DNA from 2 places in the Virgibacillus sp. L01 genome. Region 1 is predicted to be linked to the other one. Evidence: riboswitches for the same ligand, from Rfam matches in the RefSeq annotation. Region 1 holds a riboswitch; the other holds the start of a gene.
What was found. A riboswitch is a leader RNA that binds a small molecule or an ion and turns the genes downstream of it on or off. The one in region 1 is predicted to bind S-adenosylmethionine.
Positions count from the first base shown of each region.

Region 2: another riboswitch for S-adenosylmethionine. It lies ahead of ACTWQM_RS02730 (methionine ABC transporter ATP-binding protein); the one in region 1 lies ahead of ACTWQM_RS04095 (aminotransferase class V-fold PLP-dependent enzyme).

Region 1 covers NZ_JBQQCP010000001.1:898,792-907,531, reverse strand. Annotated here, with positions in the region: gene ACTWQM_RS04125 (ABC-F family ATP-binding cassette domain-containing protein) at 1-409, opposite strand, end outside; gene ACTWQM_RS04120 (hypothetical protein) at 680-1,312, shown strand; gene ACTWQM_RS04115 (helix-turn-helix transcriptional regulator) at 1,442-2,425, shown strand; gene ACTWQM_RS04110 (YpmS family protein) at 2,696-3,328, opposite strand; gene ACTWQM_RS04105 (SGNH/GDSL hydrolase family protein) at 3,332-4,219, opposite strand; gene ACTWQM_RS04100 (homoserine dehydrogenase) at 4,576-5,562, opposite strand; gene ACTWQM_RS04095 (aminotransferase class V-fold PLP-dependent enzyme) at 5,618-7,378, opposite strand; SAM riboswitch class I at 7,476-7,594, opposite strand; gene rarD (EamA family transporter RarD) at 7,744-8,646, opposite strand.
Region 2 covers NZ_JBQQCP010000001.1:604,365-613,104, reverse strand. Annotated here, with positions in the region: gene ACTWQM_RS02770 (hypothetical protein) at 1-99, shown strand, start outside; partial or broken gene istB (IS21-like element helper ATPase IstB) at 211-843, opposite strand; partial or broken gene ACTWQM_RS02760 (helix-turn-helix domain-containing protein) at 1,015-1,107, shown strand; gene ACTWQM_RS02755 (hypothetical protein) at 1,253-1,747, opposite strand; gene ACTWQM_RS02750 (hypothetical protein) at 1,799-2,008, opposite strand; gene ACTWQM_RS02745 (restriction endonuclease) at 2,517-3,551, shown strand; gene ACTWQM_RS02740 (competence protein ComK) at 3,759-4,016, opposite strand; gene solA (N-methyl-L-tryptophan oxidase) at 4,155-5,291, shown strand; SAM riboswitch class I at 5,392-5,492, shown strand; gene ACTWQM_RS02730 (methionine ABC transporter ATP-binding protein) at 5,590-6,624, shown strand; gene ACTWQM_RS02725 (methionine ABC transporter permease) at 6,614-7,276, shown strand; gene ACTWQM_RS02720 (MetQ/NlpA family ABC transporter substrate-binding protein) at 7,311-8,126, shown strand; gene ACTWQM_RS02715 (ATP-dependent DNA helicase) at 8,658-8,740, opposite strand, start outside.

The DNA.
Region 1 (8,740 bases):
CTGAAGCATCAGACTCTGCCTCCCAGCCATTCATTTCAGCAAACTCGCCTTCAAGCTCAGCAGCACGCATACCATCTTCTTCAGAAAAATCTGCTTTCATATAAATAGCGTCTTTTTCTTGTTTTACGTTATATAATTGTTCATGCCCCATTAGAACAGTATCAAGAACATTATATTCTTCATACGCAAAATGATCCTGTTTTAAGACAGTCATTCGTTCACCAGGAGATAAGGAAACATTACCTGATTGTGGCTCAACTTCACCTGACAATACTTTAAGGAAAGTGGACTTCCCTGCACCATTGGCTCCAATTAGGCCATAGCAGTTCCCGGGAGTAAATTTCAAATCCACATCTTCAAATAACTTTTTATCACCATATTGTAAACTTACATTAGTAACATTAATCATGCTTTCAGCGTCCTCCATTAAATAGTAATCAACGTAAGCTTACGGGATTTGAACCATTTCGTCAACGTAAACGTTCAAAAAACTCACTTCGAGTACTAAATTTTTACCTCTGTTTTAGAATTTTCGGTCTATTTTAAAAATAATAATTTTTTACCCTTTATATAAAAAAAGACTATATTTTTCTTGGAATATATGTAACAATAAAATAACGACAAATATCATGTTGACAAGGTGCCATTAAGAAGCGGGTAACCTACGGAGGGGAATACTATGGGAGAGAAAACAATATATTTTCTCTTTACTGATACAGGGACGTATTTATCTAAGGCAATCAATTATTTCACAAAACAGCCTTTAAACCATGTCTCCATTGCATTTGAGCCTGACTTACAGGAAGTATACAGTTTTGGTCGAAAAAAGCCACGAAACCCCTTTATCGGTGGTTTTGTGAAGGAAGATATTCGCAGCGATTTTTTAAAGAATTCAACTTGTGCTGTATATTCATATCAGCTTTCCGAAACCGATACGAAAAAAATTAAGGAAAAAATTGAAGAGATTGAATTACGGAAAGATAACTATAAATATAATTTTCTAGGGTTGATTGGGGTATTGCTGCAAGTTGAGATAAACCGGGAAGATGCATTATTTTGTTCACAATTTGTTGCCACGGTTCTTCAGGATGTTGAATCGCTGGAATTCCAAAAACCAACCTGTTTTACGACCCCAGCAGATATTCGGAATCATGATGGGCTGCAATTAGTATATCAGGGAACACTAGGTTACTATCAGGAAAGTCAAAAGGATTTTATAGCAGAACGAAGGTTGATGAAAGAAAGACAATTAAGAAAGCAATCATTTATTTTCTTATTATCTAAAAAAGTTAAACGACTAGTCATCAAATGAGAAGAACCTTACATTATATGTAGAGGTTCTTTTTGCCAGTTAAGGAAAGAATTACTATTGGTGCGACTAAGACTTTCGACATTAGGCTTGAAGATAAGCTGCCATTTCTAATCGAAGGGGGATGTTTTTATGGAAAGAAGCAGTAATTATCGATTATTGAAAATCAGGGAAATTTTATTAAACGAAACGGATGAATATCATCAAATAGGTATAGACGAATTAAGTGAAAAAATTCGTGTTATGGCTGGAGATGTTTCATTTGATAATCGGACGATAAGGCGCGATCTTGAGGCTCTTGATGATATGGATTTTGAAATTGTCCAAAATAGAGGCAAATTCGGCAAGATCCTGTTCAGCCATCAGGCAAGACTATTTGAAACATACCAGTTACGACTGATTATCGATGCCATTTTATCGGCACGTTTTATAACAACAAATGAGAAAGAGAAATTAATTCAGAAAGTAAAGGAACTGACGAGCATACATATTGCGAAAACATTGCCAGAACCGATTTTGTTCGACCAGTCAGCCAATATTGATTATGAAATGGTCAAGATTAATATTGATTGTGTCCATCGAGCCATTTCAGAAGGGAAAGTTCTTACCTATCGATATGGCAAATTTAACGTAAAAAAAGAATTCGAGTATCATCGTAATGGGGATCTCTATCATGTAGAGCCTTATGCATTGATTTGGCAGAGTGATTATTATTACCTAATCGGGCGGTTTCAGGATACAAATGAATTAAGACACTATCGATTGGATCGAATCCGCCATATTGGGGTGAGTGAAACGCACTTTACAAAAAGTGAATTCAATCTTCAGGAGTATGTAAACCAAAGCTTTCACATGTTTGCCGGAGAAGAAATGTGGATGAAAATACGCTTCCAGAACAATATGGTTAATGTGGTTTTGGATCGCTTTGGACAAGAAGCGGATATTAAAGAGATGGATGACGATCACTTCATACTGACGACAAAGGTCAAGCTGTCGGATGGGCTGATTAATTGGATTCTTACATGGGGAAACAAGGCAAAAGTTCTGTCACCAGATCACCTTGTTGATAAAATGAAGGACAAGATCAGTCAAATGCGTGAGGTATACAAGGATTAAAGCTTGGGATCAGGTCTGATTCTAATTAAATGCTATGTTCGGAAGTTCTACATTGTCCAGTTAGATAATCTGTGACACAGTGCGGAGGGCATCTGCCTGCAGAGTGGGCTTTTTTGGCATAAAAACTGTTTAAAACTGAATAATCCTAAATGACAACTGAATAGACATAGCCGGAGACTGATTAATTACTCATATTAACCATAAAGACTGAATAAACGCCGGGAAGACTGAATCACCGGAGTCTCCCCAACACTTCACTTAACTATTCTCTTATTCTTCCGTTTCGATTCCTAGTGATTTATACGGGACTTTAATTTTAAATGCTAGATTGTTTGCTTCTAAGTCAATATGCTCAACACTAACCTGAAAATTACTTCTGATTTCCATGTCTGTCACAGCAAGGTAAATCTCTTCATCCTTGGGACTAACGGTAACCCATTTTGGCATTGGCAAGTACTTTTTCATATACTCCATAATTTTTTGATTTGGAAGCTCAAGTAATCCAATTGAGATAGATTTCTGTTCTAAAATAACGTCACCATTCTCCTGTACAAAAGGTTCAAAGTGAACAGATAGTGGTACTGTTGATGAAAATACAGGAAGTTCTCCTATCAAATGGACATCTTCTTCCAATGATACCTTATAATGGTGGTTAGTACCTTTTAGAAGCTTATCAGTATATGCATTAACTAGCTCATTTAAGTTCTTTTTTGTTGTACGGACGACGAACTCCGAACTTTGCTGGGCATTTTGCTTATCATTAGCAGGTGTTTCTGTGTCGGAAACAGGCCAAAAAATAAGTGCTACTATACATATTAATATCACAACATTTAAACCTATTAGAATTAAAAAAAATCGCTTCCATCTGTTTTTTGGCTTTTTATGTTCCGCCAAACCACTCACCTCCTAGTCTGTTATGTGTTCCAATACACGTTTGGCGATTCGTTGATAGCCCCGATGATTTGGGTGAAAGTTATCATCTGCGAATAAATCTTTTTCTGTATCTTTAAATAAATCAACGGTAGGTATATATGTCGCGTTGTCATACTGTTCTGCAACATTTTTACCTGTGTTGTTCCAATTTTCAACAATCATACCAAGTTCTTTGAGATCTTTAAAATATTTTTCAAAGGGATTGTAGAAACCTAATAGATATATATCAGCTTCTGGGTTTAATTCTTTTATTCTTTCAAAAATATTCTTCACCCGTTCTTTATATGCCACCCGTTCCTGGGAAAAATCCTTAATCGTCAAGTCAGAAAAGTTTTCTTTGACGACTTGCATAATATCATTTGCACCTATGGTAATCAATACGATATCCGCTTTTTCAATCGATTGTTCTATTTCTGGCTGTTCAAGCCGCTTTAATAGCTGGCTGGATCGGTTCCCCCGTTTACCATAGTTCTCAAATGTTACCAATTGTTTTTCTTTATTAATGGTATTATCGAGGATTCCTACGTAGCCACCATCCACAACTTTATCACCGACGCCTTGTGTTAATGAATCTCCAATGGCTGTAACATGTGCTTCTTTATTCGTGAAAAAGTCAATTGTACCTTGAAGAGCATCGCTTATTATTTCCCCGAACTGCGCGATTGGTTCTTTAGTTTCTTGTTCTGACTGACTATCTTCTGTATCTTTCTCCTTATCTGCCTTGGTTTCCTGTTGTGTCTGTTCCTGCGAATTATTATCTTTTGATTCTTTTAATTTTGGCCCAGGCTGGTTTAAGGACATAATAATAGCTAAACCTACAAGCAGTATACCCAAAATAATAACAATGTATCTTCTTTTCACAAATCTCACACCTATACTGAAAATATTCTACCTATATATATTGAAATGATAATTTGTCTTAGTACATATCACGTTCATTACTATATATGTACCCATTTTGTTTGGCAAGTATCAGTAAATCATATTTCGATTGTGTTACACTTTTGCCTAATTAAAAATAATTCCCTGTAAATCATATGTTTAAACGAAAAAAATTCGCCTTCATAAGAAGACGAATTTATTTGGCAGATAAGAAAGTATAAATCCTTCCTAACTGCATAAGTGCAACTAAGGCTTTCGCCATAAAGGCTTGGCGACAAGCCAAGTTTTCTAACAGTTAGGAAAGTAGTACCTTCCTAACTGCATAAGTGCAACTACTAACCTATAGCTATTGGTGCTCGCTCTTTTTTAAATAGTATACAAAAATCCTCAATCATGGCACTTGCGGTCGGGAAGGACCCTGCACCTGGTCCTGTAAAAGTTAAGTCACCAACAATATCGCCTTTAATATGAATAGCGTTGTTTACGCCTTCAACAGCATATAATGGATGCTCTTTTGAAACAGCTTCTAGTTCAACGCTCGCAGTAAGGTTCCCTGCAGCATCATGGCCTATCTTTGCAATATGCTTTAATCGCTTGCCTTCTGTTTGTAAAGCCTGAATGGATTCTTCGGTGGTATTACGTATACCAACGCGTGTAACATGCTCTATATCTGGCTGTTTTTCAAAAATAAGATCACTGAGAATCATTAGCTTATAAAATGCATCAAATCCATCAATGTCATTTTCAGGATTTGATTCGGCATAACCCCAGTTTTGTGCCTCATCCAATGCACTGGAGAATGTTATATTCTTTTCCCGCATAGCTGACAGGATAAAGTTCGTAGTACCATTTAAAATTGCTTGCACATATTGGATCTGATTTGCTTTTAACAGCTGTTGGATAGTCTGGATAATCGGTATACCACCAGCTGTTGTTGCATCATATCCAATTCGCACATTGTACCGGGAGGCAAGATTTTTCAGCTCGTCACCGTGAGTTGCAAACATTTCCTTATTAGATGTGATGACGTGTTTTTTTGCCTGAATGCATTTTCTTAGCAATGAAAAAGCTGGTTCTTTTCCAACAATTGCTTCAAAGACAACATCAATTTCAGGATTATTTAAAACAGTATTAACATCTGTTGTAACGTTTGTCTTGGCTGCGATTTTCTGATGTTTGTCAGGATGCTCAATAATAATTGTTGAAATGTTGATGGGGGCCCCGACTAGTTTTTCGAGCCGCTGTTGGTGAATGTGCAGTGTTTGGTAGACACCACATCCAACAGTTCCAAGCCCGATTAACGCAATATTTATCGGTCTCATCTATTAAACCCTCCTCTTTTTTAAAAATAACCGCAGATCCCCCTGTTTTTTATTCTTACGCTTCTACAAGCACGCTTCCAGAGTTATTCCCTCGAATACGAACCGCTTCCTGGTAGATGTTTTTATTTGTAATCACAGAAAGCCCAGCAGCTTTCGCATGTTTCGCTGTTTCATCTGTATTTTTTGGATTTTCCACCCAAACTATTTTACCGTCCTTATTAGTAAATTGCTCAATTGTTTCTGGTGCTAGCGTATTGTTATAGGACAGTACGGCGTCAATTTCAAGTGGCACATCAGCTAGCTGTTTATATGTTTGTTCATTCAATAATGCTTGTTCCGATGAACTTAACGGCACAATTTGAAATCCTAACTGCTGTAATTGCTTTGTACTTTTATAAAAGGAACTAGATTGATCTTCTAATCCGCTAACCGCAACAACTTTTTGGCGGATACCACCATCTTTACGGTCAAAAGGTGATGATAAGAGCCATTTGACTGCATCTTCTTCTGTTACCTGGAATGATTTTGCTTCACCAGTAGCATTAGCAATTGCTTGGTCTAAATCAACTAATATATCATTGGTTGATTCAAGTCCAATAGAAAGTCGGACTAGCTCTTCCGTGACACCACTTTTAACCAGGTCTTCTTCACCTAATTGCTGGTGTGTGGTTGATGCTGGGTGGATGATTAACGACTTCGCATCACCGACGTTGGCAACATGTGACCAGAGTGTAACACCGTCAATCAATTTCCGGCCTGCGTCACGGCCACCCTTTATTCCAAACGTTATAATCGATCCATAGCCATTCTGTAAATATTTAGTGGCTAATTCGTGTGATGGATGATCCTGTAACCCAGGAAAATTAACCCATTCAACTGCAGGATGTTTTTGTAAATATGCTGCAACTTCTTCGGCATTTTTGTTATGGCGCTCAACACGTAAGTGCAATGTTTCCAGACCTTGAAGAAACAGGAATGCATTCTGTGGACTTAGGCAAGCACCTATATCACGCAGTAGCTGTACGCGCAGTTTGGTAGCGAATGCTGCTGGCCCAATATCGACATAGCGAAGGCCGTTGTAACTCTCGTCAGGTTCAGTGAAGACTGGGAATTTACCATTTCCCCAATTGAACCTGCCGCCATCAACGACAACGCCGCCGATAGTTGTACCATGGCCGCCGATCCATTTAGTGGCTGAATGTACAACAATATCTGCTCCCCATGTCAGTGGCTTCGTATTATAAGGAGTCGCAAATGTATTGTCAATGATTAATGGAACCCCGTTATCATGGGCAATTCCTGCAATTTTTTCAACGTCCAGCACATTGAGACTTGGATTTGTAATAATCTCTCCGAAAACAGCTTTTGTTTTTTCGGTAATTGCGGCACGAATACTCTCTATATCTGTACCATCGACAAATTTAACATCGATCCCGTAACGAGGAAGTGTGTTAGCAAATAAATTATATGTGCCACCGTATAGATTGCTGTCAGCAATGATTTCATCACCACTGCTTGCAAGATTTAAAATGGCCAATGTAATGGCTGACATCCCGGAGGAAGTTGCAACTGCGGCTACACCATCTTCCAGTAATGCGATTCGCTGTTCGAATGCATCAACAGTCGGGTTCATAATTCGTGAATAAATATTACCAGGTTCTTGTAGTCCGAAAAGATTTTGTGCATGTTCAGTATCCCGAAAAACATAGGAAGTGGTTTGATAGATGGGTACTGCACGTGATCCTGTTGCTGGGTCCGGCTCCTGACCACCGTGAAGTAACTGTGTTTCCTGATTGTGAAGATGAAAATTTGACATGATAAATTCCTCCTTTAAATTTTTCTGTATTCTGGAGGGAGAGGAGATAATAAAAAGCCCTCTTCCTAAGAAGAGGGCGTAGTATGTAACGATCCTCCCCTTATCTTCCAGATCATACTTGACCTGTAGGATTTAGCACCTTACTAAGCATTCTGAAAAGCTTTTAAGGTTGCTGGGTTTCACAGGGCCTATTCCCTCCACCACTCTCGATAAGAGATGTAACTTTATTGGCAGTTAAGAAAGCATAAATCCTTTCTTACTGTATAAATGTAACTAAGGCTTGGCGTTAAGCCAAGTTTTCTAAAGTTATTGAATATTATAAACGCAGCAATGATTGTACGTCAAGTGAATTCTGAAAATTATTTTTAATTTTTCTCCTTAAGCCGAACTGAGCTGCGATGTGCAGAAGCCATGTAAATAATTAGTGCTATCCAGATTAGTGCGAACGATATAAAATGCGCCAGTGAAAAAGTCTCCTGGTAAACGAAAACACCTAGAAGAAGCATGATAGTTGGTGCAATATACTGCAGAAATCCTATCATTGATAATGGAATTTGTTTAGCTCCGCTTGCAAACAATAACAGCGGGATCGCAGTAACAACACCAGCGCCAAACAGTAATAACCCAAAACTGGAAAACATTGAATCAGCTGCCAATGAACTGTCAGGAATAGATAACAAATAGATAAGAGCAATAGGGGTGACAATCAATGTCTCGATGGTTAAACCGAACATTGCACTGACATCGACTGTTTTTTTCAGCAAGCCGTAAATTGCAAAACTGAATGCCAGCAATAACGATACCCACGGGAAAACACCATAACTGATTGTCAGATTAATAACACCAACTGCAGCCAGCAGAAATGATAACATCTGCCCTCGTGTCAACGTTTCTTTTAGTACAATCATTCCTAGTAAAATGCTTACAAGCGGGTTTATGTAATAACCGAGGCTTGCCTGAATTACGTGTTCATTGTTAACCGCCCATATAAACGTAAGCCAATTGATACTAATGGCGATTGATGCGAATGTAATCCCGGTCAATTTCTTTTTATCGTTTAAAATAATTATGCATTCTTTCAGGAAGAGGTACCATTTTTGCACAACTATAACCACAATAATCATGAAAATAAATGACCATAATATGCGATGTGCTAATATTTCATCAGGTGGAACCTGGTCTATCAGCTTCCAATAAGCAGGAAGAAATCCCCATAATAAATAGGCGCCTGCTGCATATATAATTCCAATCTTATTGTCCTGATTCATTTTGAAAACCTCATTTCTACGATGTGTCCAGATTTGAGAAACACTACTGACATGCAGACTACTAAACTAAATAATTCAACCTTCACTGCCTAAA
Region 2 (8,740 bases), 290 kb from region 1:
AATTTAAATGGGTGCAAAATTAGTTTTCTAAACGTTTTGGTAGCTCATTTTCTCCATTTGCATGAAGAAAACGCGATTTTCACCCCATTTCTAATATAGAAGAAGCATGGGGACGGTTCTTTTGCTTCCTTAGAAATTGTCCCTTCGGAAGTGTGAGGTGCGTCAAAGGCCCTTTGTAACCGTCAAGTTAAATTGAACACTTTTTGCTCATTAATTTTGAACAGTTTTGTTATTAAATATTGAGCTTCGGTGTTTTAATCTATAGCTGTCGCCTCCTAATTGAATTACTTCAGCTCGATGAATGATTCTATCTAATATTGCTGCGGTGATCGCTGGATCTCCTAACAATTCACCCCAATCACTAGGGCCTTTATTGGATGTTAGTATTATCGATGATTGATTGTATAAATCGTTTACCAGATGAAAGAAAAGATTCGCTTCTCGTTGGTCCATTGCCATAAACATAAGATCATCTATAATTACCAAGTTAGAGTTTCGAATCCTTTTTAGTCGTATCTGGGATTTACGCGTTATTTCTTCTGTCTTTAGTACATGGATTAGTTCTCCCATGGATATAAATGTAACTTTATATCCTTCATGAATTGCTTTTATTCCTAAGCCGATGGCTAGGTGGGTTTTGCCGACGCGAGTTGGCCCTAAAAGAATTAGATTGTAAAGTTGATCTAACCATGTTAAATCAGTTAGTTGGTTGAATTGTATTTTCTTTAAAGACGGTTGCTCGTGTAATGAAAATTCATCTAATGTCTTATAGGTAGGGAATGTAGCCCATTTCAAGCGTTTTTCAATTACCTTTTCTTCCCGCCTTTTCTGTTCATAAGACATTTGTGACTGATAAACTAAAGTATACAGTTTCCGCTAAATAAAAGTTTACACTTTGCCATATATAAACTGCTCGGCGCGAAAATGGGCATAAAATAAAAGAACCATCACTGCTATAATGATAGTTTGATAGACTACAACAGTGATGGAGGCAAAAAGGTGGATAAGTGGGAAATGTATATGGATATTAAACGATTATTAAAACAAGGATTTAGTAAGGTAAAGGTGGCTGAAAAACTTGGTATATCCAGGGTAACTGTATACCGTTACTTAAAACGTAATCCCCAGGATATGGTGGAATGGGTTACACAAACAAAGACTAGAAAGAAGAAGTTGGATGACTATCAAGAACTGATTCTATCCTGGTTACGTGAACACCCTGACCTGACAGCTTCCCAAGTATTTGATTGGCTTATGGAGAAGTATCAGGAGCTGCAAGTAGCTGTGAAGCCAGCTTATTCAAAGTATTGTTATAATAATCCTTTAACCAAATGTATTTTGAGAGAACTTTTGGATCTTGAGCGTAATCGTCAAGAGCTGTTTGAATTACTGACTTGGTAGTACTCAAAGCAGTGAAGTAATCATACCCGTAGTCAATCTCTTGCCATTGGGACATAAAATCAACGAAATACCGTCCATCTGCATCATGTTCAATAAGCCCAAGAACATATTCTAATTCTTCATTTGGTAAGTGATCCCCTTCTAAAACTGCCACTTCAATTGTCTTTTTATCTACAACAACTCGTGGATATATCGCATGTTTACTTTCTAACTCATAGGCCTCTACCATGGCTGGACCATAAACAATGTTGTCCACATGACAAAGCTCCCCACTGGTAATTCCACCACGCATTTGGATACCTTGTCCCATCATCTCCAATTGAAGATGAATTACGTCGAGTAGCAAGTAAAAACCTGCTGATGATAAAGAGACAGGATAAGAAACTACAATGGAATCTTAAAATACAGTAACTTCCCTACCAATTGACTTTTGAGAAAGAGTACCTTGGTCGTTATCCTGCTTGAGTTCAGAAATAAAGTTCAAAACATCCTTAATCTTCTTAAAGTGATTAGGATTCATAATTGTTTGATTAATGTGCTCCCTGAATCCAAGAATGTCAATAAAAGCTATTATCCTCTTTTCATATTGCTCTAATTCTACGGTCATTTCTAACCATCTCCCATCTTTTACTACTACAGGTCTTTTCGAGTATCATTCTAACACATCAAGCATGGGGACGGTTCTTTTGATTTCAAGTGAACCGTCCCTTTAGCTTTTTGATGGAACATTAATTGGTATCTGCTGGACATTTATAAAGGTAATGATTGCTTTGTGGTTTTGTTTATTTAAAGAAGAGTGCTGATTAATCCCCAAAAAAGAATCACCACCATGAGCCTCAGCAAGCGTTTAGGGACTATTAAGTATTAAGAGTGGTAATAGCAGGTATAAAGCTAATAAATTTAACGAAAAAGCGCTTAGAGGCTTCCCTGAATCACCCCTGAAGTTTATCTATATATTCAGAAACCCGTAGAATAAGTCTAACTTAAGTACGTTTATATTATCGTGCTGGTTTTATCCTAATAAATTTCCCTCTACCAGTAAGAGTTTTGATCTAACGCTCATAGAAAAATTTTATATTCTATTATAAAATGTATTAGAGTACACTTTTTGGAGCGTGAGGATAATTAAACTTATACACAAATTTAACAAAGAAATTGAAAAATCTGAAGTAGATACTTTTATTAAGAAAAAAAATAAGCTTGATGATATCTCTAAAATTGAATCAGAAATGGATAGGTTACTGGAAAAAGTTACTCCGACTTTTTTGTTAGCTCCCGGTGCTTTAGAAGCCTTTATATGTGTTGTTAAAGATAATAGCTTAAATAACTATCAAAGGACTGAGCTAGGTGATGAATTAGCTAGAACGTTGGTCGATTTCTACCAAAATAACTTTAAGATTTTTATGAAATTGCTAGAAAAAAAGGGGGTTAAGGTTAAAAGAAACAAATCAATAATATGCAAAGTTTTCATCGATAAAATTGATAAGAAAAACTATATTGATTGCCTAAATAAATATGGTGATCTAATTCCTGAAGGTGAACATATTAATATTTCTACTGCCTCGCATATGTACCTTAAATCAATTGGCGTAGAAAATATAGAATTTGCTTCTAATTTACACTTCTTATCTAAGCTATTTTTTGACAAACAGATTACAAGCTATAGGTGGAATCTAAAAAAGATAAGTAAAAAAATTGATGAAGTTATAGAAGAGTATAAATTGGAACAACAAATAACTAAACTCGAACAAAGATTAGAGAGTGAAGATATTTCTGGTGATAATAAACGTATTAGTCTAAGACATATTGACAATATGACTGGGATTGAATTTGAAAAATTCTTATCGGAGCTTTTTAATAGATTGGGCTATAAAATTGAGGAAACAAAAGTTTCAGGTGATCAGGGTGCTGACTTGTTGGTGTACAAAGATAATGAATGTATAGCAATTCAATCGAAATGTTATAGCTCTAAAGTAGGGAACAAAGCAGTTCAGGAGGTCGTATCTGGAGGGAATTATTATAAAGCTGAAAAGCACATGGTTGTAACAAATAATTATTTTACTAGAGCTGCCAATGATCTAGCCAAAAAAACAAATACAATCTTGTGGGACAGAGACTACTTAAGTAATTTAATCGACTTATTGTATTAAATCTAGGTCACAGTATGCCTTGCTTCATGAAAATATTGGGGTCAGCCCCCGCTTCGCTTATGCGCTAAGTTATTAAGTGTTTTTTATAGTGTTACACTGATATGCGTGGGGATATATATTACTTGTTGGTTTTATATCCCCTGCCATCGTTAAATAAATTTCCACAGGCACATCCCTGTCCGCTGGAACTATCTTTCAAGTGTATAATTAGACACATCCATTTGGTGGTTTTGGCCATTTAATTGATTTGGAGTTTGGTTTATTTCGAAAAGGCTTTATATCTTGTACATGGCTGTAAAGAATCCAGCTGTACGCAAAATCAGTTGGACTGTGGGTTGGGAAGGTGAAGATGTTTTTGCTTGGGTTAATCAGAATCGGGGTTTTTCGCTTTATCCCGATATGATGCATGTCAGCAATTCGTTTTCCTTCATATGTTGAGCCGTTTTCTAAGCAAGATGCTCGGATAAGCTGGAAAGCTGTTTAGGTAAAGATTATAATTATATTCTATTAATTAAATTATTGAATTCCATCCCAGATGAATGTATTATTCATATTATTATAGATTTGACTTTAATTTCAGTCGTTACGGTAGGAGGATATTACATGGACTATGAAGTTATTATCGTTGGTGCTGGCTCAATGGGGATGTCAGCTGGCTACTATTTAGCAAAACAAGGGAAGCGTGTCCTGCTAATAGACTCTCATAATCCACCACATGCGGAAGGCTCCCATCATGGGGAGACGAGGATTATACGGCATGCTTATGGAGAAGGTGCAAATTATACGGAAATGGCACTACGAGCACAGAAGTTATGGAGTCAGCTTCAAGAGACGTCAGATGAAGATATTTTTGTAAATACTGGTGTTGTTAATATTGCTCAGCCAAACTCCAATTTTATTCAAAATGTAAAAAAAAGCGCAAAGGATTATTCGTTAAATGTTGAACAGTTAACGGCTGAAGACATTAATAATCGCTGGGAAGGATTTAATGTTCCAGAAGGGTACATAGGCTGCTATGAATTGGATTCAGGTGTTTTAATGAGTGAGAATTGTATCCGGGCTTTTAGAGAAGGGGCACTGAAACATGGTGCTGAATTTAAGCCTAACTCGCCAGTGACCTCCATTTCTATTTTTGATAACCATGTACAGGTGGAAACTCAACAGGAAAGTTTTACAGCGGAATCGTTAATTGTAACGCCTGGGGCTGGCACTAGAAATTTGCTTCCATTAATCGGATTAGATTTACCTTTACAGGAATTAAGGAATACATTCTCGTGGTTTGAAACGGATGAGAGCATCTATGATTCTACTGCATTTCCAGCCTTCTCGTTTGAATTGCCTACAGAAACCTATTACGGCTTTCCAAGCATTAAAGAAGCAGGTGTTAAAATTGGTCGACACGACGGTGGACGTCCAAGAGATATGAGTAAACCTTTAGAAACATTCGGCACTTATGAACAAGACAAACAGGATGTTACACGTTTCGCAGAGCGGTGTATACCTGAGGTGGGGCAACATAAACTGGGGAAAGCTTGTACCTATACGAATACCCCGGATTCAGATTTTATTATCGATAAACATCCGAACCATGATCATGTTGCTGTTGCTTGTGGCTTTTCTGGTCACGGCTTTAAATTTAGTAGTGTTGTTGGAGAAATTCTGAGTCAATTAGTAACAGAAGATCACAAGTCGCAACTCGACATTAGTCCGTTTTCCATTCAAAGGTTTGTACAAAAATAAACCGCTAATCAACTTTTATTCGACAAATTATTTTAAAATGTTGACAATTTCGCAATAATTATATTAGTATATTAGGAACCGTTAGATAATAACTTAATATTACTTATCAAGAGTGATGGAGGGACAAGGCCCGATGATATCCAGCAACCTTCTTTAATGAAAGGTGCTAATTCCTACAGGAAATATTCTGAAAGATAAGGTTTATGATTAGAGCCTCTTTCGTTATGAAGGCTCTTTTTTGTATTTGGTGAAGGGATATCACCTGAAGTGTTTTAAGGGAGTAAAGGAGAATACGTACATGTTAGTACTTGACGGAATTCAAAAGGTATATGGTGAAAACGAAGAAAACCCAGTCGAGGCATTAAAAGATATTAACCTTGATATTAAAAAAGGAGAAATATTCGGTGTAGTTGGGTATAGTGGAGCTGGAAAGAGTTCATTAATCCGGTGTGTAAACTTATTAGAAAAGCCTACTTCAGGTAAAGTAGAAATCAACGGGAAGGCTTTAACTAACTTGTCCCCAAAGGAGTTAAGGACAGAACGGAAGAAAATTGGGATGATTTTTCAACAATTTAATTTACTGCATTCTAAAACTGCTTTCGGAAATGTTGCTATGCCGCTTATATTAGAGGGCTATTCAAAACAAGCGATTGAAGAAAAAGTGACAGAACTGCTGTCTTTTGTCGGACTGGAGGATAAAGCAAATCATTATCCTGAACAACTTTCCGGAGGCCAAAAGCAAAGAATTGGTATTGCTAGATCGCTGGCAACAGACCCACACTTACTGTTGTGTGACGAGGCTACTTCTTCTCTTGATCCAGATACAACTAACTCAGTTTTGGATTTATTAAAACAGGTAAGAGATGAATTGGGAATTACAATCTTGTTAATCACGCATGAGATGAACGTAATTAGGGACATTTGTGATAGAGTCGCCGTACTGGATGCCGGTGTTATTGTGGAACAGGATTCCATCATTAACTTGTTTACAGAACCAAAAACAACCATCGCCAGAAGTTTTGTCCGTACTATACTTAACGACGCATTACCTGAAGCTACATTAAGAAAGATTTCACAAAAAGGTACGTTACATTCTGTTTTTCGGATCCTTTATAAAGGAGAATATGCCAATAATCCACTCCTGTCAGATGTTGCGAAAAAGTTCTCTGTCGATGTTAATGTTATTCATGGGACGATCACAGAGCTCCAAGGGGAACCATTTGGTAATATTATTGTGGCATTTAATGGACAACAAAGTGAAATCAATAACGCAGTTGACTATATCAAAGGGCAAAAAGTAACGATCAAGGAGGTTGTACCAGATGGAATTTAATTGGTCCTGGTTCTGGCCTGAACTTCTCGGGTCAATGAATGAAACACTGTATATGATCATTGTGACTTTCATCATTTCTATTTTAATTGGTGTTCCATTGGGAATTATTTTAGTTATAACGAGGGAACAAGGGATACTGGAAAATAAAGCTGTTTTTAAAGTATTGAATATTATTGTTAATACGCTGCGATCGATTCCATTTATTATCCTAATCGTTGCAATTATTCCTATTACTCGGATAATCGTAGGAACTTCTATTGGCACGACTGCTGCAATTGTGCCATTAGTGTTTTATACAGCGCCATACATAGGAAGATTGGTAGAAAACTCGTTGTTGGAAGTTGGTTCAGGTACAATTGAACTCGCGGAAGCTATGGGAGCAACACCTTGGCAAATAATTTGGAAGTTCCTTTTGCCAGAGGCACTAGGTTCATTAATCCTAGGCTTAACAATCGGCATTATTGGTCTAATTGGTGCCACAGCTATGGCGGGAGCTGTAGGAGGCGGCGGTATTGGCGACTTAGCCATCTCATATGGTTACAACCAGTTCCAAACAGAAGTTATGGTTATTACGGTATTAATCCTTGTGATTATGGTCCAACTTATTCAATCTTTAGGAAATTATTTATCTAAGAAAATCAGAAGAATCTGATTCAACTACTACAGCTATATGAAGGAGACTAACTATGAAAAAACTATTTACGATTCTAATTCTATTATTATTATTTATTACCGGTTGTGGATCGGGTAATGACGAAACTACCGTTAAAGTAGGAACTACAACGGCAGAAACCCCTACATGGGAGCTAGTGAAAAAACTAGCTAAAGAAGAGGGCATAAATATTGAAATTATACAATTTAGTGATTATGTACAACCGAACATTGCGCTAGATAACGGCGAAATTGATCTTAACGCATTCCAAACAATAAGTTATTTTGAATCTTTTATTAAAGAACGTGATTTGAATTTATCAGCTATTGGAACAACAGCTATTTGGCCGATGGGTATTTATTCAAATGAAGTAAAAGAAGTAAGTGAACTTGAAGATGGCGCTCAAATTATCCTTCCAAAAGAACCAACAAACCTGGGAAGAGCATTAATGCTCTTACAAAAAGCTGAACTAATTACGCTAGAAGAAGGGTTTAATGGATCTGGTGGACTAGATAGTATTACAAAAAATCCAAAGAATCTTGATATCGTTACTGTAACTGCTGGCCAAACTGCACGCGGCTTACAAGATGCAACAGCAGCAATTATTAACTCAGATGTTGCAATTGCTGCAGGTCTAAATCCAACAAATGATCCTATCTTTCGTGAGGACGATCAAAATGTACCATACATTAACATTATTGCAGCACACACAGATCGTAAGGATAAAGAAGCATTTCAAAAGATTGTAGATATTTATCATTCTGAAGAAGTGACAAGTTTTATTGAAGAAGAATACGAAGGTGCAGCTGTACCAGTTATCAGACCTATTGATGAAGTGATGGGAGAATAGATGCACGGGGACGTCTTGCTTCCATAGAAGTGAAGTAAAGTTTGACACCTCAACACGCCAAAGATACTGTAAGGTCAGTATCTTTGGCGTTTTTTTTATGGCAAAAAGCAGCGTACTATTTTCATTTTTTAGTAACATGGGTTCGGTTTCATATGCTTCCGGGATAATTTGGATCATGGATGTGTAGAAGTGATCCACCTACTTTCATTTCTTTTAACTATTTTTCCGTAAAATGATATAGGGACAGGTTCCTTGAATCTGAATTGTAATGAGCGTCATTCTCTATGAGATGGCGCTTTTTTAAATGGAATTGTTGAAGCACAGTGGTATAAATCTAATATAGGAAATGAAGAAAGTATATTTTTATAAATACCAACAAAGGAGGGAGCTGGTCATTGTACAAACACAACAAGAATAGCAATAACAACGTAAACCAGGTATAACAATGAGGCGCTCTTGCAGGTGGTACGGCTACTATGTTCAGCAAGGGCACCCGAAAAAGATCAAGTAGAATGTTAGAAATTGCATGCTTCAAACCACTCTATATTGCCGCCACTCTTCCGGGAATAGCTTCTGATATTTTGGCTGTAAAAATCTGTCGTCTATTAATACAA